DNA from 3 places in the Lysinibacillus sp. RC46 genome. Region 2 is predicted to be linked to each of the others. Evidence: riboswitches for the same ligand, from Rfam matches in the RefSeq annotation. Region 2 holds a riboswitch; each other region holds the start of a gene.

Region 1 (7,881 bases), on a different contig from region 2:
CTTGATGGTTATATCAAAGCAAAGGCAGAAATTGTAGAAGGAATAAGAAAAGATGGCACGTTAATCATTAATGGTGATGATGAAAACATTAAAAAAATCCCCCTAAATAAATTTAAAGGAAAGATTATTACCTTTGGCGTCAACGAAAAGGCAGATTATCAAGCTACGAATATACAATTCACAAAAGGCGGCATGAAATTTGTACTAAAAGTGTCAAATAACAAATACAATTTATTTGTTCCAGGATACGGAGAACACCAGGTATATAATGCATTAGCGGCTATAGCTGCCATAAAGGAAATGGGACTTTCCATGGCTGTCGCAATTTCGCAATTAAAAACGTTCAAAGCGATGGCAAGACACTTAGAATTTTCTACGGGCATAGGTGAATGTACTATCGTAGATGATACTTGGACAAATAACCCGACTTCTGTTGAAGCGGCACTAAAGGTTTTAGATACTATAGGAAAAGGGAAGAAAGTAATTCTTATTTTAGGTGATATTAAGAGGTTAGGAAATTTCGAAGAAAAATATCATCGAGAGATTGGCACAATGGTCGCGAAAAGAAATGTTGATACGCTTATTACTATTGGCAATAGAGCAGAAAATATTGCGAATCAAGCGTTGAAGGAAGGCACCAAGGCAGATGTTCATATGTTTAAAGATGTTACAGGCGTTTTAGATGTACTACAGCATAAGCTCGATAATGAAACCATTGTACTTATTAAAGGTCCAATGTCTAGCAAATCTATGATAGAATTTGCGAATCAGTTAAAAAATAAAAAATAAGCTAGAAAAAGAAGTATTCTCAATAGAAGAATACTTCTTTTTCTTTGTATTTATATTATAAAACACGACGAGCTGTTACATAGTTTTGATTTGCCCATGTTGAAGTTAGGCTTTGTTTTACAACATTATTAGATGTCATACTAATAAACTGATTATTACCAAGATAGATGCCTGTTTGTGTAATATCTTTTCCTCCATTGTTAGTAGAGAAGAAGATCAGATCTCCTTTTTGTAACTGTGCTTTTTCCACTTTAGTCCCAACTAATGCTTGTCTACTTGCTAATTTATCTTTTAAATCAATCCCATGCTGTTTAAAAACATAGTAAGTAAATCCTGCGCTCGTAAACGTAAGTGAGCTTTCGTCATACGAATAACCAAACTTTGCTTTACTACTCAAATTTGAGGCAGTAGAGATGATTTTATCAGCAGAAGTAGAAGGCGTGCTAGGGGCTGGATTTGGAGCCGGAGCTGCAGTTGAGTTATCTGACGTAACACGTTTTGCAGTAATATAATGCTCTTTATAATAGTCAACGAACAGTACTCTTGTCGTAATACCACTTGAACTTGGAATCATTATTCGTTGGTCCCCAGCATAAATGGCTACAAGTGAAGGTGTTTGAGAGCCAGCGACACTATTAAAGAAAATTAAATCACCTTTCTTTAAATTAGCACGTGAAACCGTCGATCCCAGATTCATTTGTTCCTTTAAGGTTGTAGTACCAAGGTTTACGCCACTCTTACGATAAACATATTCTACAAACCCAGGCCCGGTAAAACGTAGACTCTGCTCACTAATTGTTGTACCCATAGTTACTTTATCTTTATAGTTATAAGCGTTTTCAACGATTTTATCGCCTTTCGTTGCAGGATTAGCTGAGAGTAATGTAGGTAAAACTCTGCGGGCACCTACATAATTATCTGTATAATATGGCTTACTATTTAAATCAGAAATAACAATATTCTGTTGGGAATCAGCCATGTGAATCATTTTATTGTCCCCGATATACATACCAACGTGGTCAGGGTCTGTCCCAGTTTTTTTACTCTTAAAGAATAGTAAATCACCTTTTTGTAATTGATTTCTATTAACAGCTGTTCCTTGCTGTATCATATAATCTTCATTATAAGTTGCAAGGTCAACACCATTTTTCTCGAAAATGTACATAATAAATGATGCGCAAGAGAATTTATAAGGATATGTAGCCTTGTATTCTGTATTACTATATGTCGCCTTACCAATTAAGCTTTTTCCAGCTTGAATTAGTTGATCCGCTTTCGTATTAACTGCTTGTGAGTTATTCAGGGCATTTGTTGTTGCAGCCTCTACTTCTATAGGTTGAACAGTTGGTTGTACCATCCCCACTGTGCTAAAACCTATCGTCAATGCTAATGTTGTTGATAAAAATCGTTTATTCATGTTGTTATTTCCTCCTGAAGCTATTGTTAGGATTAATCCTGATTTGGTTTGTCACTGGAATTAATCGTAGCATGAAAAAGTAGGGCTTCTTTGAGGTAATTGTTACCACGGTGGATGGGAAATTGCTGTAAACACCTGATATAAAAGGCTTCATCGCCTTAATTTACAGTTGTATTACAAATGTTTCAGTTGGCTGAAGTGTTTTTTAGTATCGAAAGAAGGAGGATGTCGATAAAATTCAGAAGTTGGGTGATAAAACGTGAAAGTTAGTCGATAAAATTCAAAAGTTGGGCGATAAAATGTAAAAGTACCCCGGCAAAATTAAAAAGTTGGAAGACATGCCAGTTGAATAGAAAATAATTTCTATTCAACTGTTTTCTTTTAGAATTCTTGAATCATCTCCACTCTATTACCGAATGGATCTCTAAATTCAAAGCGTTCAAAATGAGGAATAGGAACTGAGTCGAAAATTTCTATATGATGTTCGGCTAGTACCTTCTTCCAATGTTCGATATTTTCAACTTGATAGGCAATATGAGCCTTCGTCGTTAATCTATCAAAGCCATCCTCTGTACCTACATGTACCGCTCTATTGCCGACCTGTAACCAAAATCCACCTCGTCCTTTCAGCGAATCAGGCTTTTCAATTTCTTTTAGTCCTAATACTTGACAGTAAAAATGTCTTCCTTTTTCTTCTTCACCTTTTGGTATTGTTATTTGAACGTGATGTAAGCCTATAATCATTTTTTCTCCTCCTTTAATTCTAATCATTACTTACTTCTAGGATAATAATGTAAAATCCTTTAATTTGATGAATGAATAGTATTCTTTTTCACGAATGAAGCATTTGTAAAACCAGTAATGAGAATTAGGGAGTAAGCCCATAATAGCCATGAGGCGAAATATCGATCTAAGTCAGCCGATAAATTCGGGAAAATATTGTCGAAAACTAACAATACGACTGCATCAATGAGCATTCCAGGTAATACGATACAAATAGCAGCCAGTAACCGTTCTGTACCTTTTGTCTTTTTCAAAGAATAAATAGGTATTGTCGCTATCCAAACGATTGGAATAGCTAAAATGTAAGTAGCTATCATGAGGAAAGGTTCTTCAAGGGTAAAAAAGTAATGCCCTACAAATCGAAATACGGCACTTGCTACAAGCCAAATCCCAAAACCCCAGCATAAAAAGAATCGCATAGTTTTCCTCCTCTAATTATTTTCTAGACGATGCAATGTCTGAAGGATTTTTTCTAATTGCTGATAGAAGACATCTACATCGAAATCGTCCCTCATCATCACTTGTAAGGCTAAGCCATCAATAAGGGCGTTGAAAAAAATGCTCCAAGTTTCCATCGACACGCCATCAATTGGTGATGTATCCCATAATTTATTTAAAATGTTACATAAATGTTCATTTTCAGCCGCTAAAATTTGTCCAATTTGCTGTCTAATAGTTGGGTTCGTAAAGCCGAAAACAGTTAAGGTGAAAAATAATTTATGATAAAACGCATCATTTTCATATCGACTTTTTGCAGAGAGAAGTGCAGATTGAATCATTTCTCGATCAGTCATCAGAATCTCATTCCAGGAATTTTCACAGATGTCTTGGACAATTTCTAGAATGATTTGCTCTTTTGATTTGAAATGATAATAAATAGTTCCTTGTGTCACCCCAGCTTGCTCAGCAACAGCCTTTAAGGTGAATTTCTCAATCCCTTTTTCTACTAAACTTTGCTTGGCAGCCATTAATAAATCTGACTTTTCAATACCAGTAGGTTTTGCCATTTGTTTACACCTCCTTTGTTATTAGTTAGTTGGATAACTAACTATAAAATAACAGAATATCCCACTATTTACAAGTTTATTTTGGTAGCGGGGCTGCTAGTCTTCGATGATTCCATATGTTTGGAATAACAGCAGTATGAAGAATCGAACAAATCTGAAAATAAATCTACTTTTCAGAAAAATATATGTTATAGTAAAACATAATTAAATATTGTGTAAGAGTTGGTGCCGAATGAAAGTTTGGCTTAAAAGGGAAGTCGGTGTAAATCCGACGCTGTCCCGCAACTGTAAATCGGAGCAAATCACAATTGCCACTGGGAAACTGGGAAGGCTGTGAGGCGTGTTGATGAGAAGCCAGGAGACCTGCCAATATCTAGTACACACCAAATACCTACGTGGAAATAGGTGGTGAGATGTGACCATATCGGCCCTGTGCGACAATAAATCATGCGATATTTTGAAAGAATTTCGTATTGTTTCTTGATAGCTAATTTTGATATGCAATGACAGCCATTTTCCAAAAAAAAGGAGGGTGGCTTTTTTTTTATTTTGATTGATAGGAGAGATAAACATGACGTATACAAGTACTACAGTTGGTTATCCGTATATCGGAGAAGATCGTGAATGGAAAAAGGCTTTAGAGGCATTTTGGAAAAAGGAGCTTTCAGAGGATGAATTTTTACAGCATTTAAAGGATATTCGCCTAGCTCGAATAAACAAGCAGATTCGTCTCGGCATAGACATGATAACTGTCGGAGATTTCACACTCTATGACAGAATGTTGGATACGGCAATGATGTTTGGCTTAGTTCCAAAGCGCTTTGATTGGCAGGGAGACAAAGTTGATTTACAAACTTACTATGGGGTAGCTCGTGGTAGTAAAAAAGCCGTGGCTAGTGAAATGACAAAATGGTTTAATACAAACTATCATTATATTGTGCCAGAATATGAGGGACAACCTTTACAATTGACAGAAAATAAAATATTGGCAGACTTTTTAGAGGCTAAGGAAGCGTTTGGTATTACAGCAAAACCTACATTGATTGGCCCATATACATTTTGTAAATTAACAAAAGGCTATGACAAACTATCGCAGATTACATTTATTTTAGCATTACTACCACTTTATACGCAGGTCTTAAAGGAGTTAGTGGATGCTGGTGTAGAGTGGATTCAATTAGAGGAGCCTGCTCTTGCCACAACACTAGATGAAGCGGAGGTTAAACTTGTTCAAGAAATTTATAGACAATTAATTGCATCAGTACCCGAGGTTAACATTATGCTACAAACATATTTTGAGTCATTATCGGCATACGAGTCAATTGTGACACTTCCGGTTCAAGGAATTGGGTTAGACTTTGTGCATGGCTATGGCGAAAATATGGAGGCATTACGTCAATTTGGCTTCCCACAAGATAAAGTATTAGCGGCCGGTATTATAAATGGACGAGATATTTGGCGCTCCAATCTAGCAGAGGCTAGCTCAACTATTAAAGCTATTGAACAGCTAAGTGGTGCTAAAGAAATATGGATTCAATCTTCGTGTAACTTACAGCATGTTCCAATTACAACTACTCTCGAAACAAAGCTCGATCCAGTTCTAAAAAATGCCCTTTCTTTTGCAGATGAAAAATTAGTTGAAATCAATGAAATAACAAAATACTTACAAGGCACAGGAAGCCCCTCAAATCAAAAAACATCTGAAAGTATGAAGGCGATTGAAGCGTTGAAAAATCACCCGGCTCGTCAAAATAGAAGTATTCAACAAGCCATTAAAGCAGTGTCAGCACAAGATTTTGAACGCCAGAGTGAATTTAAAACACGTCAAAAGGTTCAACAACAAGCCTTGCAATTACCGCTGTTCCCAACTACAACAATTGGGAGCTTTCCGCAATCAGACGAAGTCAAACGTACACGAAGTGCATGGCGAAAGAAACAACTATCTGATGAGGATTATGCAGCGTTTGTCGAACAAGAGACAAAACGTTGGATCACTATTCAAGAGGAATTAGATATCGACGTTTTGGTACACGGTGAATTTGAGCGCACAGATATGGTTGAATATTTCGGGGAAAAACTTACTGGTTTTGCATTTACGGAGAAAGCATGGGTTGTATCATATGGCTCTCGCTGTGTGAAGCCACCAATTATTTATGGTGACGTTGCATGGGAAGCACCGATGACAGTTAAAGAAACAGCCTATGCCCAAAGCCAAACGAATCGTTATGTAAAGGGAATGCTCACAGGTCCTGTGACAATTTTAAATTGGTCCTTTGTCCGGGATGATATTTCACGGGAGGATGTATCCTATCAAATTGCTTTGGCACTTCGAAAAGAGGTAGAAGCACTAGAAGCTGCGGGTATTTCTATTATTCAGGTTGATGAACCAGCATTACGAGAGGGCTTGCCACTGTGTGAAGAAAATTGGGGAGCTTACTTAGAGTGGACGGTGAATGCTTTTAAACTTGCTACATCTAGTGTGAAGGATCAAACACAAATTCATACACATATGTGCTATTGTGAGTTTAATGATTTTATCGAGCCAATTAGTGCATTGGATGCTGATGTTATTTCAATTGAAACGTCACGTAGCCATGGCGAGCTGATTTCTTCTCTGCAAGTCAATCCGTATGAAAAAGGAATTGGGCTAGGCGTTTATGATATTCATAGTCCACGTGTACCGAGCGAAGAAGAGATGCTGAGTATTATGCAGGATAGCTTACAGGTTTTATCAAAAAATCAATTTTGGGTGAATCCTGACTGTGGTTTAAAAACAAGGAAGGAAACAGAAACAGTTGCAGCACTGGCACATATGGTAGCTGCGGCAAAAACTCTCCGTCAACAAGTCCAACAGTCCATACATTAAATAGAAACTTGACTTCTTTTTAAGAGGTCAGGTTTTTCTTTTTATTCGACAGAAATTTTTATAGAAAAAGTGAAGTGACAGCTACTGAAAAAATTTAAGCGAAGGTAGCGTGGTCCAAGCGATGGATAGACTAGTCAAACAGATGCTTAGATGGTGAAGTACTCGATTATACAAGATACTATGGTATAATAATATAAACGGAATAATAAGATAGAGGTACAAATCGGAATTCCGATTTGTTTAAAAGGGAAGATCGGTGTAAATCCGGCGCTGTCCCGCAACTGTAAATGTGAGCACGTTTCAAAAGACCACTGTTACGCATTGTAATGGGAAGGTGAAAAGTGTGATGAACATAAGCCAGGAGACCTGCCTTTATCTAGTACAACCAAAAAACCTACGAGGATAGGGGGTGTTGAGTGTGACTAGAGAAATTCTCCTGCATGCTCATAGTACGATGATTGCTAAGAAGGTAGCTTCTATTACCAATAGAAAGCTTTTTTCACCGTGTCAATCACCGTATTATGTCGTGTATTTGTCATAGTAGGCATCTTCCTGATGAAGGAAAGATGTTTTTTTATGCTAAAATTGAAGGAGTGTTACACATGAATCCACAAGTAATCGAGTATTATGAAAGTTTATTAAAATTTGAAGTCATGGAAACGCAATATACAAGTACTTCTCAAACATTAAAGGACACAGTTGAACAGTATGTAGAACAAGATGCTGTCCATGAAAATGATATTTTAACAGCTTATACGAATGTAATGAAAGAGCTAGTTGGATAAAGTGAAACTTTAATCAGTGGGACGTATTATCCCCACTGATTATTAGTCTTCACCAATCGGGCTTTTACGGGCAGTTAATCCCGCACCAAACTTCTTTGCATTGCTAATTTAAGATTTGGTATTTTTTACCTGAAGTCGCGCTTTCGGAATAGATAAATTACTGCCCGTTAAAGCGGGATAAAGTGAAACTTTAATCAGTGGGACGTATTATCCCCACTGATTATTAGTCTTCAC
Region 2 (7,881 bases):
AGTAACTTAGGTGATTCCTCGTAGGGTTATGGTGTGTACTCATAATAAGCAGGTATCCTGACTCATGATCATCGCTACTTTTCTCCTTCCCGTCGTTAAACAGTGGTCTATGAAAAGTCGCTCACATTTACAGTTGCGGGACAGTGTCGGATTTGCACCGACTTCCCTTTTAAGTAAATTGCACGCAATTTACACCTATTAATCCACGCTATTCAGTTGTCAAAGGAATCTAGTATTCCTATTAGATTATTAAAATACTCCACATTCCTGTTGAATTATTAAAATTAATTGTAAAGGTGTGTGGATTGAAAGTCAATTAATGTTAGTTTAAAAGTAAATTTTTCTTTTTTCTTCATATTTTTGCAAATAAAAAAAGAGGGAGATTATCCCCTCTATAGTCAGTATGTTTCCATTCTCCGAACACCAGCCATATTACCTTGACCACGTTTATATGATTTAGACGGTATAATTGCTGAAATTCTCATATTAACATCACCTTTTAATAATTCTTGATATACGTCTTTAAATGTATCTCTACTGAAATATAAATACCACGAATCTGAATATCCTCCGTCAATAGGTGTTAATTCTCCGCAAAAGAAATCCTTTTCATTAGTGTATCCGTAATTATAATAACTACATAACTTAGCAGTTCCATTTAAGTAGAAATCTTTATCTAAATTATTTGCTAAATCATATTGAACTTCTTTACCTGTTAAGTCAAGCAAATACCTATCAATAAATTTCTCATCTTCACTTGGTTCGACATATTCAGTAGCATACTGCTTGCCAGGATCAACATCTATTATTTTTTCTTGATAGTGTATACCTATTTTTAACATATTTATTTTTAAACATTTTTCTAACGCATCCTAAGATAAATACCGCAATCCCTTTTGAAAACTATACATATTATAGATTATAGATTATAGAAAGGAGGGATATTGTATGGAATACTGCGGAGAATTTCGCGAAGAGCGTCGCGAACGAAACCCATTCGCTTTTGTCGTTGTTCTGTTCATTCTTCTAATTATTGTCGGCGCTACTTTCATGAATAGAGGTTATTAATACCCTATATCTCCTAAAATGCTCATAACTATTGTAAGGTAATACTAATTTAACCTTACACCTCCAAATCTTTACTAAGGGTCACTATCCTCCGGGTGATCCTTTTAAATTCTCCTCTTTCAATTTCATACTCAACCGCCTAAGGCATAATAAAAAGCCACACCTTGTTAGATGTGACCTTTATGTATTTATAATTATATGCGAATATATACCTTACCATCTAAATCTACAGTCACTGATGTAATATTTAACGATTTTCCGTCTACAAATATATTCCTTGTTTGAATGATTTATTGAATTGTTTCATATTGTAATTAATATTCTTTACTATTATAGACTAATATATGTTCCATCTAGTCACCTCCCATATACCAATAATTGTAATACATTACACTTAACTAATCAGTAATAGGATTTTGCTATGCATACCACTTATTCGCCTTCATTCCCTGTACGGATAATGCTCCTGCAATAACTAGATTATCGTGATTTTTTTCTGTATTTCCTCGCTTATTACCTAACTTTCCATGTGTCTCTTCAAACATTTGCATCTGCTGTAAAGTCTGAATAACATAATATATTCCAGTTCTTATTAGTTTTTAACTCGGATTGTAGATACTCTTTTATTATTTCGTTATCCTCTTTCTCATTTTCACAGGTGTTAGGTGCTCCCACTCTTTATATAGTTGCTTTTTCGAAAGTATCTTCCAAGGATTAAACATCGTTTGTCCATGCTTATTAAAATATAGTTCTTCACCAATATGATAAGCTGCATGTTGAATAATACCATTTTCATCCTTCCAAATCACAATGTCGCCTTGTTGTATCCCTTCACCTAGGACCTCTTCATAGTTATACTGACTTAATTTTTCAAGAAATGTTTTTTGATATATCCATTCATAAATAAACCACTTTTGTTTCCCTTTTGAAATTGCAAACAAAACCGCTGCTAAACAATTTGCACCTTGACGATGCCCAAAAGTATTAGCAAATTGCTGTAGAAAACTAGGTAATGATTTTGGAGGTTCCTCACATTCTCCCTTATCCCACCATTCATAAACCATTGTTGTAAGTAACTGTTCTTTAAATGATTCGTCAAGACCTTCCCACATTGAACGCTGTATGATAACGTGCCCATTCTGTACATAACTCGAAGGTACTTTTTCTATCTCCTTTATAAATTTAACGGGGAGTACAAGCCCTCTTTCACATTGCACTTGAAAACTTAAAATCAATTGTTGGTCCTCTTTCGATTTGCTCTCAATCCATTCTTTTTCAGCAATAATTACATATTGTGCGTTCTTTATATTCCAGTATTCATAACTATTAACATAATTTAAATGCTGATATGTGCTGTGAGTATAAAACTCATCTATGGGCATTAACAATACATCTGTAAAGTCAATTTCATTAAGATGTTCTTCTGATAGAAAAAATAAATCTCTTTCAGGGACATAACTTTTCATCCATGACAGTAAGACTTTTTTTGTCGGTTTAATTATCATTATGTATTTCCCCCAACTTGAATTTTTTGGTTATTGTTTGAATAACTCTACTTGAACTTCTTCTATAACATGCCAAGGCCATTCAGAATCACTGGCTTTTGGGTCACTCACTTTCAACGCAAAAAAAGAACGACCAACAAACGAATTGAAACGTTGTTGATCGAGTTTATTAAAAGAATGAAACGTTTTTTATACTTTATGAATTTACAGGTGCGGGACAGTGTCGGATTTGCACCGACTTCCCTTTTCAGTAAATTGCACGCAATTTACACCTATTACTCTACGCTATTCAGTTGTCAAGAAACTGGAAAATACTAGATTTCTTTCCGTTAATAGTAAAGTACAGTATTTTTAAAGTCAATTGAGGCAATTAGATATTTTAAAACTACTCACTCAACTTCGGTGATTTTCGTAGTTTAGTTGCTTGTTCGAATGAAAATGCAAGTTTTATTAGAACATCTTCACTAAATGCAGTTCCTGCGAATGTTATGCCAAACGGTCTCCCAGTTTTCATATACCCTGCTGGGACGGCAATAGACGGATAACCAGCTTTTGCACTAATTGTCGAACCTATATATGATGGAAAGATAATCGCATCCAATTCATATTTTTTTAATGTATAATCGATTCCTTGTTCTTGAGAAAAATACAAATCCTCTAGTTTTGCATTTAAATAGTCAGAGTCTCTTAATGTGTTCGATAGTTTCTCTCTCAATTCCAATTTATCCTGACCATATTTTAACGACTTTCCTTTTGAACGTTTATTAAATTGAATTAACTCAGAGATAGAATGCACAGGCATGTGGGAAGGTAGATTTACAAGGAAATTATTTAAACTATGCTTTAATTCGTATTGTGGTACTCCCCATTTCCAGTCTCTATGAAAAGAAGGGATTTCGATGCCTTCAATAATATCGGCTCCTTGATCTCTTAAAACCTGAATTGCATTATTAAAAAGTGTTTCATCATATTCCTCTGAGTCATAATAAGCTTTTGAGGCATTATTATAAACACCAATTCTAGCGCCATTTAATCCTGTGGCCTCTAAAAAAGGGGTGTAATCCTTATATAACCTTCTTTCACTTTTATATGTAGCGACGTCGTCTTGATCTACTCCTGTTAACACGCCCAATAAAATAGCTGCATCTGTTACTGTTCTAGCCATTGGCCCTGCTGTGTCTTGAGAGTATGTAAACGGAATAATGCCCTGTCGACTAATGAGCCCAACAGTCGGTTTTATGCCAACTACTGAATTTGTAATAGCTGGACTTAAAATCGAGGCGTCTGTCTCAGTTCCAATTGATAAAACTGAAAAGTTCGATGCAACTGCTACCGCTGACCCTGAGCTAGATCCTCCCACATAAAGTTCTGGATCGCCATAAGGATTTAGTGTTTGGCCACCTCGAGAACTATAACCCGCCCACATCGTACTCGACATAGCGTTTGCTAATTCAGTCATATTTGCTTTCCCTAAAATAACAGCCCCTGCTTCACGAAGCTTTTTTACTAGAAATGCATCCTGCTTAGCTAAATAATTTTCCAATGCTATTACGCCTGCACTAGTGTGCATAAAATCTTTCGTTTCGATATTATCTTTTAAAACTACCGGAATTCCGTGTAAAGGCCCTCTAGCCCCTTTTGTTAGTCTTTCCTCATCTAATGCTTCAGCAATAAATATCGCTTCAGGATTAATTTCAAGCATAGAATTAATTTTCTGTCCGCCTTGATCATACTTAGCAATTCTGTGCAAATAATACATAGTTAATTCTTTTGATGTTATATCACCTTGTACCATAGCTGTTTGAATATCGATTACTGACAATTCTTCTTTAAGAAAACTATTAAAATTTATACCCATTTTCAAATCCCCCTCTTTCAATATTATACCAAAAAGGGAAACTTGTGCTTAAATTGTTTTTTTAACTATTGAAATTTCAAAGTTCATTCCCTCAGGCTCGTTACTTCATATATTTTCTGCCCCAATATTTGTAAATGTGTTATAGTTTAAATAAATAACTAATTATTCTGTTATTTAATTCGTTTTTGTGAGGTGAAGATATTGAAAAAATATATATTTGCAGGAGCTTTACTGGGAATTTTCTTTTTAACAGGGTGTGTAAATGAAAAAACAGAAAATGTAAAATCATCCAAACCATCGACCGATGAACAAACAGTAGAAAAAGAAAAAATCGTAGCTCCAACTCCTTTAAATTTAACGCAGGAACAAAAAGAAAAGTATTACGAGGAATATATTTCTCTTGTAGAGAAAGTGAACGAAGAATATCATGAAAACTTTGAAATAGAACCTATATCAAATTTTACTGATGAATACTGGGTTGAGGTTACTGATTTTAAAAAGATGTTAAAAGAAAGGGTAGATGCTTCATTTATCGTGTTAAAAAATAATGATGCGTTTGCTCCAACTTCAGTACCGAAAACAGTGGAAATACATACAGTTTCAAAGGTAGCGATTATTAGTTTTGAAGGCTCTTTTGATACACAGTTAAATTCAAATACAACTGAAAGTAGGCAGTTGTTTTCAGCTATGAACTCTCTATCTTCGAAAATTGAAAATGGTAGTGGTAACTGGATCCAAAAAGGATACAAATATACAATTGACGATGATGGTCGCTCTTATATCATTACTGTTGGTGGAAAATACTCTGAAAGTGGTGTTTCTTCTTCTCATTTAATTGATGTAGAATTTTATTGCAATAAGAATGGTGGTATTTTATGACCGACAATATTTAAGAAAAGAGCTTGCCTACGAGGTGATTGAAAATTGATTAATATCGAATTTGGAACATTTATACTTTTTCTAATTACGCTTGTTTTAGTAATTAGTATTTTTGGATTTGCCATTAGAAAGCTGTTAGGTGTTGAAAGAAAGAAATGGTTTTCTTATAATCACATTAACGAAAGACATAAAAAACTAGATTGGTCTGTACGAATAATATTTATGAGTTTATTTTTAATTAGTTCGTATTATATGATTGGCAACGATACACTTGGAATTCCTTGGTATTTCGAAACATGGTTTATCTTAATTGTCTTTTTTATAACATCTGAAATACTACGAGCATTTATGGAATGGAAATACGCTGAAAATAAAAGAGATTTTGTTGCTACTATCGCAGAAATGGTGTTAATGATTAGCATAGGATTTTTGACGATAACAACCGATTTTTTTGGCTTATTTAATATTTAATTTCGAAGCTATTTAAACCGATTAATTAATACACTTGATATAAAATAAAAAAGGCTATTTCGCAGAAAATCTATTCCTGTAAAATAGCCTTTTTAAATGAATACTATATTTCTTGCAATTATTGTCCACTAAATCTCTGTGTCAGCTTTTGTAAATTTTCAGCTTGTACACATAAATCTTGTGATACTACCATGTTGACCGCTTGCATGGAGGCACTTTGCTCATCTACTGACTGCAGAATGACCTCTGTATAATTAGACAAACTGTCCATTCCACTTGCGATTGTCGATACTAAGTTTGTAACCTCATTCGCGCTACTTGAAAGCTCTTCTGCTGTTGCGGAAATATCCTCAAGTTGGTTCGTCATTTTGCTAACATGCTGAGAAATCGTACCGAATGACTTTGTAGCCTCATCAATAACATAGACGCCCTGTTGAACGTTTTTAAAGTCCTCTTCGACAGAGGTAGCTACTTGTTTTGTATCACTTTCAATGCCAACTACCAGCTCGACAATTTGAATAGCCGAATGCTTAGATTGCTCTGCCAATTTTCGAACTTCCTCTGCGACTACGGCAAAGCCTTTTCCATGCTCTCCAGCACGCGCCGCTTCAATCGCTGCATTTAATGCAAGCAAATTCGTTTGATCTGTAATAGCCGTAATCATGTCTGTCATAGATTTGATATCTGTCATTTTTCCAGATAATTGCTGCATTAATTCACTTGTTTTTTCAGTAGAAGTTGAAATGAATTCCATCTGATTTTTAGCCACGTGTAAAATTTCTGCACCGTTGCCTGCAATGCCATTTGCTTCTTTTGCATGATCAAATACATCTTGCGTTGCCACGGTAATACGTTCAATGCCATCAGCAGTTTCCTGCATAGCAATAGCACTTTCATTTGCAGATTGTGCTGCTTTCTTAAGGCCATCAGTCGTATTCTCCATTTGTGAATCAACTTCGTTCACTGCATCTGTAATTTCATTTGTACTTGCTGATAGCTCCTCTATGCTCGCAGATAAATCTGAAGAACTACTTGCAATATTTTGTGTCATCGTATGTAATTGTTCCTTCATCTTTAAAAACGCTTTAGCTAAGTCTGATATCTCATCATTGGAATTAATTTCAATCGGAGCAGTACTTAAATTTCCACCAGCAATTGCTTGTGCAGATTCTGATAATTGTTTAATAGGCTTAATAATTTTAAATTTTACATAGAAAATACACGATAATGTCATCGTAATTCCTATTACTGTTAATAAAGTGGATAGCCATTTTAATGAAGTTAAATTTGCTAGGTCTACAATTAATATAACACCCATGAGAACATTTAAAGTAGAAAAGCAAATTATACTTTTTTTCCGTAAGCTCATACTAAATTCCTCCAACTATAATATTATTCCAACGTAGTTATTATAGTTTAATTCTCCTGAAATTCATAGAAAAAAGTCCAACTTTTGTAAGAGGAATGATATATAAAAGAGAAAGTACTTTCGTAGTATCCAAAATACATGGAGATGTGCTCTAAAAGTAAAAGCACTTTGCTTTAGACAAAGTGCTTTCATCATAAATTATTTTAATTTCATAATACTTGATCCGGCAATACCAGGATGTGTCATCTCATATGGATCTAGAATTAAATCTAATTGTTCTTTTGTTAGGACGCCTTCTTCAATGCAAAGCTCACGAATTGAACGACCAGATAAAATTGCTTCACGCGCAATTCGTGCAGCTACCTCATAGCCAATATGCGGGTTCACTGCTGTTAACACACCAACGCTTTTTTCCACATATTCTTTCATGCGATCTTCGTTTGCTTCAATATCCTTCAAGCAATTTTGTGTAAATGCTCGGAACACGTTATTCATAATGCTAATCGATTGAATTAAATTAAAGACAAGCACAGGCTCCATAACGTTTAATTCTAATTGTCCTGCTTCAGATGCTAAAGAAATCGTATGGTCATTACCAATTACTTGGAATGCCACTTGATTAAGAACCTCTGGCATAACAGGATTTACTTTCCCTGGCATAATAGAAGATCCAGGTTGACGAGCTGGTAAAATGATTTCCCCTAATCCAGCACGTGGTCCAGATGCCATTA
Region 3 (7,881 bases), on a different contig from region 2:
ATCTCCCCATACTCGACATGTCTATATGACTAAAAGTAAAGATTAGCAGGGCAAATATATTAGAAGCTAATGATTTTGAAATCAATAAAATGGATGCATTGAGAACAATCATAATGCTACTTTTCTAGTGTAGAAAATTTATTATGACTCTAACAGAAAAATAGGAGATATTAGTCGCGTTACCAAGTCTCACTCACCCATGCAAGATAAATCTATTTACATACAATACAGTAACCTCCATAAGTGGGGAGGACTACACTATTAATACAAAAGAAATAAAAATATCTAACTAAATGAGGTGAGTTTATTGAAAAATGGACTTGGAAAATGGGAACAATTCTTACTTTTAAAACAAAATCCTTTAACAACTGACTGCATTCCAGAAACAACACTTTACAGTCTAGAAAATCTAATCTATTTATTAAATAGGTATGAGTATGTTTATGTGAAACATAATAGCGCTGGACAAGGAAGAGCAATTTATAAAGTCTGCAAAAGAAAAGATGGACACTATTGTTTTAACGGATTTACCATGCAAGGTGAAGAAATAAGTAAATGTGTGGCAGCAATTGAGGATTTCCACCAAGTTCTACATCCATATGAGAAACACGGTAGATTAAGCGGAATTTATATTATACAGGAGGGGGTTAAAAGTCTAACCCCTGATGGGGATTCAATATCCATTCGTGTTCATGTTCAAAATCTAAAGGGAAAATGGATAATTGGTGGAATTTACGGAAGGCTTGCAACTGAGGATCATGGGATTGTCAATTCAAATCGGGGTTCTCAAGCAATATCGATTGAAGAATTATTATCAGGTTATTTGATGATGGATAATACAAAGAAAGATCAAACAATAGACTCTCTAAAAGAAGATTCAATTTTAGCATCTGAAGTAATAGCATCCCACTTTCCTTGTAGAGAATATGGCATTGATTTTGGAATAAATCTTGAAGGAAAACCTATATTATTTGAAGTAAATACAACGCCAAGCATACGTAGTTTTGCCAAAGTTGATAGGGCGATCTGGAAGAATATTGTTGAGATTAGGAAAATGCAAAATGAAGGCTAAGTTTGAAATGTAGTTATTTTTCATGTTAGTCATCAGCATATTTCTATTCAATAGACTTACATCAAAAAATTACTTTCCCTACTATAATTTTAGGAAAGAAGAAACTTAATTGCATCCGTTACTTGTGAACGATTAGGGATTTACCTAGAAAAAATGGATTATGGTTGGGTAGGCGCGATATGAATCAATTTTCGAAGGAATGCCTGGAACAATTTTCCGTTTAATCAAATATATTGACACAAAAACCACTTTGACGTAGATTTAAAGTAATTGCATAAAAGCATTAGGTGCCCATTGCGGGAGAATAGGGAATAAAGTGAAAAGCTTTAGCGGTCCCACCACTGTAAAAGGGAGTTTCATAGAGAATGCCACTAGCGTCTTGCTGGGAAGGTTCTATGAAATGTTGAAATTGAGCCAGGAGACCTGCCTATCTGCTTCGGTTATATAGACGATGGAAAAGTCTGTAGTTTATTTGTTATGGAATAAACTACAGGCTTTTTATTTTTTTCTCTAAATCATTCTTCGAGTAACAAGGGCAAAAAAGAAAGGGGAAATTTTCATGCAATTATTACAACAGACGATTCAAAACATTCAAAGTGCTGACCACAAAATGATGGAGAAGGCAAGGGAACGCATAGATGCACTTTGCAAGCCTCCTGGAAGCTTGGGGAAACTGGAGGCTCTTGCTGTACAACTATCTGGAATTACAGGAGACCTATTTCCTGCGATTGATAAAAAGGCGATAATTGTCTGTGCAGCAGACCATGGTGTTTGTGATGAAGGGGTAACACCTAATCCACAAAATGTGACGGTCTTTCAAACATTAAATTTTCCTAGAGGAGGAACAGGTGTCTGTGCTATCGCAAAAATCACAGATGCAAAAATTGTTACAGTAGACGTTGGTGTAAAAGAGGATATTCCACATGATGCTGGTGTTATCATGAAAAAAATTAAATATGGCACGGACAATATGGCAAAAGGTCCTGCTATGTCAAGGGAAGAAGCCATTCAATCCATTGAAGTAGGAATTGAGGTAGCAACGGAAGAAATTAAAAAAGGAATCAATGTACTCGGGACAGGCGAAATGGGGATCGGTAATACGACTCCAAGTGCTGCAATATTATCGGTTCTTCACGAATGTCATCCAAATGAAGTGACAGGCTTTGGTGCAGGAGTAGGACCAGGGGGGATAGCACATAAAGTAGAAGTCATTCACAATGCTATTGCATTAAATAAACCAAATCGCGATGATGCTATTGATATTCTTGCAAAGGTCGGTGGATTAGAAATAGGCGCTATGGCTGGAGTAATACTTGCCGCAGCTGCACATCGTAAACCAGTTGTTATTGATGGCTTTATTTCTACTATTGCTTCACTTATTGCATACGAACTCGAACCAAACGTAAAAGACTATATCATTCCATCTCATGCCTCTGAAGAACCAGGTGCAAAAATTGCTGCTGAAATGCTCGGAGTTGAACCGATGTTGCAGATGAATATGCGATTGGGTGAGGGCTCTGGTGCAGCTTTAGCCTTTCCTATTTTAGACGCAGCATGCTCTATGATGAAAAATATGGCTACTTTAGAAGAAGCTATGTTGCTGTTGAAAGATTAACTTTAGTCGCTGCTGAGGATGTACGGAGTTTGTGATAAATAAGGAATTTATAAATTCAAAAAAGCCCAAATCTGATATTTGGGCTTTTTAATTATGCAACAGTATAACTATGCTCGATTCAACCTCCGTAACGGTAAACGCCATTTCTTCATGTATGAAAGTATTCTTAGTACTGTGATCACTCCAAATAATACATATAAAAAGATATCCCCTGAAAATAGTTGAAGTCCGATGATAAGCCCGGCTAGCGCTGCCCAAACACCATAGATTTCATCACGAAGAACTAACGGTTTACGTCTAGCTAATAAATCGCGAACAATTCCACCACCTGACCCTGTTAAGACAGCAGCTACAATAACGGCACTAATAGGCATGTCGAGCTTCACAGCATAAAGGGCACCTTGAATCGCAAATGCCGATAATCCGATAGCATCAGTGAAATTGCCCCAGCGATGCCAATGCTGAATGAGACGATGTGGAAATAAGAAAAAAATTGTGATGGCTGCAATGGCGATTTGAAACATCATATCTTGACCCCACAATGTTGTTACAGGTAAACCTATGAGTAGATTTCGTATAGCTCCACCGCCGAAAGCAGTTACGATACCGAGTATATAGACACCGAATAAATCGTATTCTTCCTCCATTGCAATTATTGCCCCGGAAATTGCGAAGGCAATTGTTCCAATGATACTAAAAACCTCCCAAGCCAACCCTTTCACCCCTTATGTGAATAAATCATTTCATGTTGTTGTAGATTAGTTACTAGAAAATATTAAAGTTACCTTTTTTTGTATCTAGAAGTTTTTGCAAAGAAAAGCATCGACTTTTGATTCGGAATTATCAGATATCAAATACCTTATTATAACAGAATTAAATAGATTTAGTTGGTCATTTAGCTTAGTGCCTAATGAAATTAGCAAGCTTTGCAGGCAAGCTCACAAATTGATAAGATAAGATTTGAACAAATGTGAAATGGAGAAGAACATAATGACTTTTACAACCAATTTATCAGAAGAAACACTAGCATTAGCTGCTAAAATAGAAGAAAAGGTACGCCCTTTTCATGCAAAGGTAGAAGACATGGCATTCTTCAATCAACAAAAAGTGCTTGCTGCGTTCCGAAAGCATCAAGTTAGTGATTATCATCTGCACCCGTCTAATGGTTATGGCTATGATGATGAGGGGCGTGACAATCTAGAACGAGTTTATGCAGAGGTCTTTGGAGCGGAGGCTGCCATTGTACGTCCGCAAATTATTTCTGGTACACATGCAATTACACTTAGCTTATTCGGAGTACTACGTCCAGGTGATGAATTACTTTATATTTCGGGTCAGCCGTATGATACATTGCAATCAATAGTTGATGGTGGCGATAAGGATACTGGCTCGTTAAAAGATTATAAAATCGGTTATAGCCATGTGGATTTAATCGATAATCAAGAGATCGATTGGGAAGGTGTTGCAGCTGCAATTACAGCAAACACAAAAATGATTGCTATCCAACGTTCGAAAGGCTATGCAACACGCCCATCCTTTACCATTTCGCAAATTACAGAAATGTGTGCAAAAATCCGTGAATTAGCACCAAATGCGGTTATTTTCGTTGATAATTGCTACGGTGAATTTGTTGAGGCACAGGAACCGACCGAGGTTGGGGCTGATTTAATAGCAGGCTCGCTCATTAAAAATCCTGGCGGAGGCTTAGCGAAAATTGGTGGTTACATTGCGGGGCGTGCAGATTTAGTAGAAAAATGTGCTTATCGAATGACATCACCAGGTATTGGTGCTGAAGCAGGAGCAACATTAAATACGCTTGGTGACTTCTATCAAGGATTTTTCCTTGCACCACATGTAGTATCTCAAGCATTAAAAGGTGCCATTTTCACAGCTGCTATGCTAGGGGAAATTGGCATGAATACATCACCAAGCTATGATGCTAATCGTACAGATTTAATTCAATCGGTTTCTTTCCAAACCGCGGAACAAATGATTGCTTTTTGCCGTGAAATTCAAGCGAACTCACCAATTAATGCGCATTATGCACCAGAACCGGCGTATATGCCTGGCTATGAGGATGATGTCATCATGGCAGCTGGAACATTCATTCAAGGTTCAAGTATTGAGCTGACAGCAGACGGTCCTATTCGTCCGCCATTTACAGCATTTATTCAAGGTGGGTTAACATACGAGCACGTAAAATTTGCAATTTGTAGTGCTGTTCAAAAAATCCAAAAATAGGTAACGAAAAACTATTCAAAACTTCCATTTTGAATAGTTTTTTTATTGATGGACGAAAAGTTGAAGGTGACCTTTGTTAAAACGTATATTAGCAGAAATCACTCCTACGTTAGGATCATAAACTTAGTTTTTTACAATTTTTCGTCAGTTCAAAAAAATTATTTTATCTCATGTTAGGAAACCTTACATGAGTGGTTGACAGTGTAAATTTTTCGTTATATTATTAGCAGGTATTGGAGGGGACTTAAATGAGTCGTGAAATTAGACGAACTATGCCGTTATTATCTATGAATATCGTAATGCAATTGACAGAGCTTTCGGCACGTCAGATTCGTTATTATGAAGAACACCATTTAATTGAGCCGCACCGAACAGAAGGCAACCGTCGAATGTTTTCATTAAATGACGTCGATACACTGCTGGAAATTAAAGATTATTTGGATCAGGGTATGAACATGGCGAAAATTAAAAAGCTGTTCGCTAAAAAGAATGAACCTGTTTCAACAGATGAACGTGATTTAAGTGACTCAGAATTACGTCACATCATGCGTGAAGAAGTGCGTCAAGCGCAGCGCATGCAAAAATCATCCATCCGACGTGGGGATTTATCTCGATTCTATTAATAAAAAGCAACATCATTCATTTCTTTATTAATAGAGTAGGGTAATAATAAAAAGCTAGACAATTTATAGGAGTGTGGAAAACTGTGGGTAAATACACTAAAGAGGACATTAAACGTCTAATCGAAGAAAAAAACGTAAGCTTTATACGTCTACAATTTACAGATATTCTTGGCACAATCAAAAACGTTGAGATTCCTGTAAGCCAACTAGACAAAGCACTAGAAAACAAAATGATGTTTGATGGCTCATCCATTGAAGGCTTCGTACGTATCGAAGAATCAGATATGTATTTATATCCTGATCTAGATTCTTTCGTAGTGTTCCCTTGGACTTCTGAAAAAGGGAAAGTAGCACGTTTCATCTGTGATGTATACACTGCTAAAGGCGAGCCATTTGCTGGTGACCCACGAAACAACTTAAAACGTATCCTTAAGAAAATGGAAGATATGGGATTCTCAAGCTTCAATTTAGGACCTGAGCCAGAATTCTTCTTATTTAAATTAGATGCAAAAGGTGAACCGACATTAGAAGTGAACGACCACGGTGGTTACTTCGACTTAGCACCAACTGATCTTGGCGAAAACTGCCGTCGTGATATCGTATTAGAGCTAGAAGAAATGGGCTTTGAAATTGAAGCGTCTCACCATGAGGTAGCTCCTGGACAACATGAAATCGACTTCAAATATGCAAACGCAATCACAGCTTGTGACAATATTCAAACGTTCAAATTAGTTGTTAAAACAATTGCACGTAAACACGGTCTACATGCTACATTCATGCCGAAGCCATTATTCGGTGAAGCGGGTTCTGGTATGCACTTTAATGTTTCGTTATTTAAAGGTAAAGAGAATGCATTCTACGATGAATCTACTGAATTAGGCCTTTCTGAAACAGCAATGCAATTCATGGCAGGTGTGCTTGGCCACGTTCAAGGCTTCACAGCTGTGACAAATCCAACAGTTAACTCTTATAAACGTCTTGTACCAGGTTATGAAGCGCCATGTTATGTAGCATGGTCAGCTCAAAACCGTTCACCACTTATCCGTATCCCATCAGCACGTGGTCTTTCAACTCGTGTAGAAGTACGCTCTGTGGACCCATCTGCTAATCCGTATTTAGCGATGGCTGTTATTTTAGAAGCTGGTCTTGAAGGGATCCGTCGAAACTTAACACCACCAGCTGCTATTAATCGAAACATCTACGTGATGTCTGATGAAGAGCGTAAAGCGAATGGTATCGCAAACTTACCACCAGCACTTGATGATGCTTTAGCATTACTTGCTAAAGATGAAGTAGCTCAAGCAGCTTTAGGTGAGCATATTTATGCAAACTTTAAAGAAGCAAAAGAAATCGAGTTTGACATGTATCGTACAACAGTACACCAATGGGAACGCGATCAATATTTAAAAATGTACTAAAAATATTAACCGAGTGCCTAGTATAGGTGCTCGGTTTTTCTTATGAAATTAAGAGATCGATAGTAAAGATAGAAATAGGTATTTTCATAGGAGTATGCTATAAAAAAATGAAGCGATGAGGTATTACTAACCTCATCGCATATTTTTTAATAGCCCATATGATGATGACCCATATGATGATCCATAGGATGGCACATATGATGACCCATATGATGATGGCCCATGTGATGGTGCCCCATATGATGATGTCCCATATGATGATGTGGCATATGGCAAGGCTCAGGTGGCATCTCGCAAAGTGTGTGTGTTTCGCAACATTCTTCCACTACACATTCAGTGCAAGGGAAATGATATTGATGATCAATTATATGTTTGTTAACTGTTGTAATATGTGCTGGTTGTACATGAGGTACGACCGTATGGATGTAATTAGTGCGTACATATTCCTCTGGTGGACAACAATGTGGTTGTTCAAATTGAGTTGGGCAATGCTGCGGTGGACAACAATGTGGACCTGCGTGATGATGATGATGATGATGCATACGTCTATGCATGGTAAAACCTCCTGTTTTGATAAGTTGTGGTTCATAATTAACATATGAGATGAAAGACAGTATGGTCTATTTGTATGCCTATTAAGGGCTAGTTAAATCTCTTAGGCAATCAAAATAGGTATGATTAATGGAGAGTTTCACCAAGCTTTAACTTCTCTCAGCGGATGTTTGGACACCTGCTGAGAGAAGTTAAAGCCTCCGGATGCAATTATGCAAGGCTTAATTGATCTTTGTCGAAAGATAATGATACTAAGAAGAAGTGTGGATAATTAAAAGAGAATTATAACAATAACAAATTTTTATGGATTGAATAAAAATGCATTTTGTTGTAGAATTAACCGATGTATTGTTGGCTTAT

Evidence for each region. Region 2 has a riboswitch for cobalamin ahead of ABH966_RS12655 (hypothetical protein). Riboswitches for the same ligand answer to the same signal wherever they lie in the genome.
Region 1: another riboswitch for cobalamin. It lies ahead of metE (5-methyltetrahydropteroyltriglutamate--homocysteine S-methyltransferase); the one in region 2 lies ahead of ABH966_RS12655 (hypothetical protein).
Region 3: another riboswitch for cobalamin. It lies ahead of cobT (nicotinate-nucleotide--dimethylbenzimidazole phosphoribosyltransferase); the one in region 2 lies ahead of ABH966_RS12655 (hypothetical protein).

What each region holds. Positions count from the first base shown of each region.
Region 1 is NZ_JBGCCF010000007.1:177,930-185,810, forward strand. Features, by position in the region: gene ABH966_RS08945 (UDP-N-acetylmuramoyl-tripeptide--D-alanyl-D-alanine ligase) at 1-789, shown strand, start outside; gene ABH966_RS08950 (C40 family peptidase) at 845-2,206, opposite strand; gene ABH966_RS08955 (VOC family protein) at 2,588-2,950, opposite strand; gene ABH966_RS08960 (DUF5367 domain-containing protein) at 3,010-3,408, opposite strand; gene ABH966_RS08965 (TetR/AcrR family transcriptional regulator) at 3,421-3,996, opposite strand; cobalamin riboswitch at 4,203-4,381, shown strand; gene metE (5-methyltetrahydropteroyltriglutamate--homocysteine S-methyltransferase) at 4,568-6,862, shown strand; cobalamin riboswitch at 7,060-7,250, shown strand; gene ABH966_RS08975 (hypothetical protein) at 7,465-7,647, shown strand.
Region 2 is NZ_JBGCCF010000012.1:41,028-48,908, forward strand. Features, by position in the region: cobalamin riboswitch at 31-214, opposite strand; gene ABH966_RS12640 (hypothetical protein) at 399-842, opposite strand; gene ABH966_RS12645 (YjcZ family sporulation protein) at 949-1,068, shown strand; gene ABH966_RS12650 (hypothetical protein) at 1,488-1,613, opposite strand; gene ABH966_RS12655 (hypothetical protein) at 1,695-2,573, opposite strand; cobalamin riboswitch at 2,650-2,864, opposite strand; gene ABH966_RS12660 (amidase family protein) at 2,959-4,431, opposite strand; gene ABH966_RS12665 (hypothetical protein) at 4,633-5,310, shown strand; gene ABH966_RS12670 (DUF4181 domain-containing protein) at 5,356-5,781, shown strand; gene ABH966_RS12675 (methyl-accepting chemotaxis protein) at 5,900-7,150, opposite strand; gene aspA (aspartate ammonia-lyase) at 7,349-7,881, opposite strand, start outside.
Region 3 is NZ_JBGCCF010000001.1:95,773-103,653, reverse strand. Features, by position in the region: gene ABH966_RS00580 (YheC/YheD family protein) at 308-1,072, shown strand; cobalamin riboswitch at 1,341-1,517, shown strand; gene cobT (nicotinate-nucleotide--dimethylbenzimidazole phosphoribosyltransferase) at 1,632-2,687, shown strand; gene ABH966_RS00570 (trimeric intracellular cation channel family protein) at 2,795-3,400, opposite strand; gene ABH966_RS00565 (methionine gamma-lyase family protein) at 3,678-4,928, shown strand; gene ABH966_RS00560 (MerR family transcriptional regulator) at 5,177-5,551, shown strand; gene glnA (type I glutamate--ammonia ligase) at 5,635-6,969, shown strand; gene ABH966_RS00550 (hypothetical protein) at 7,116-7,523, opposite strand.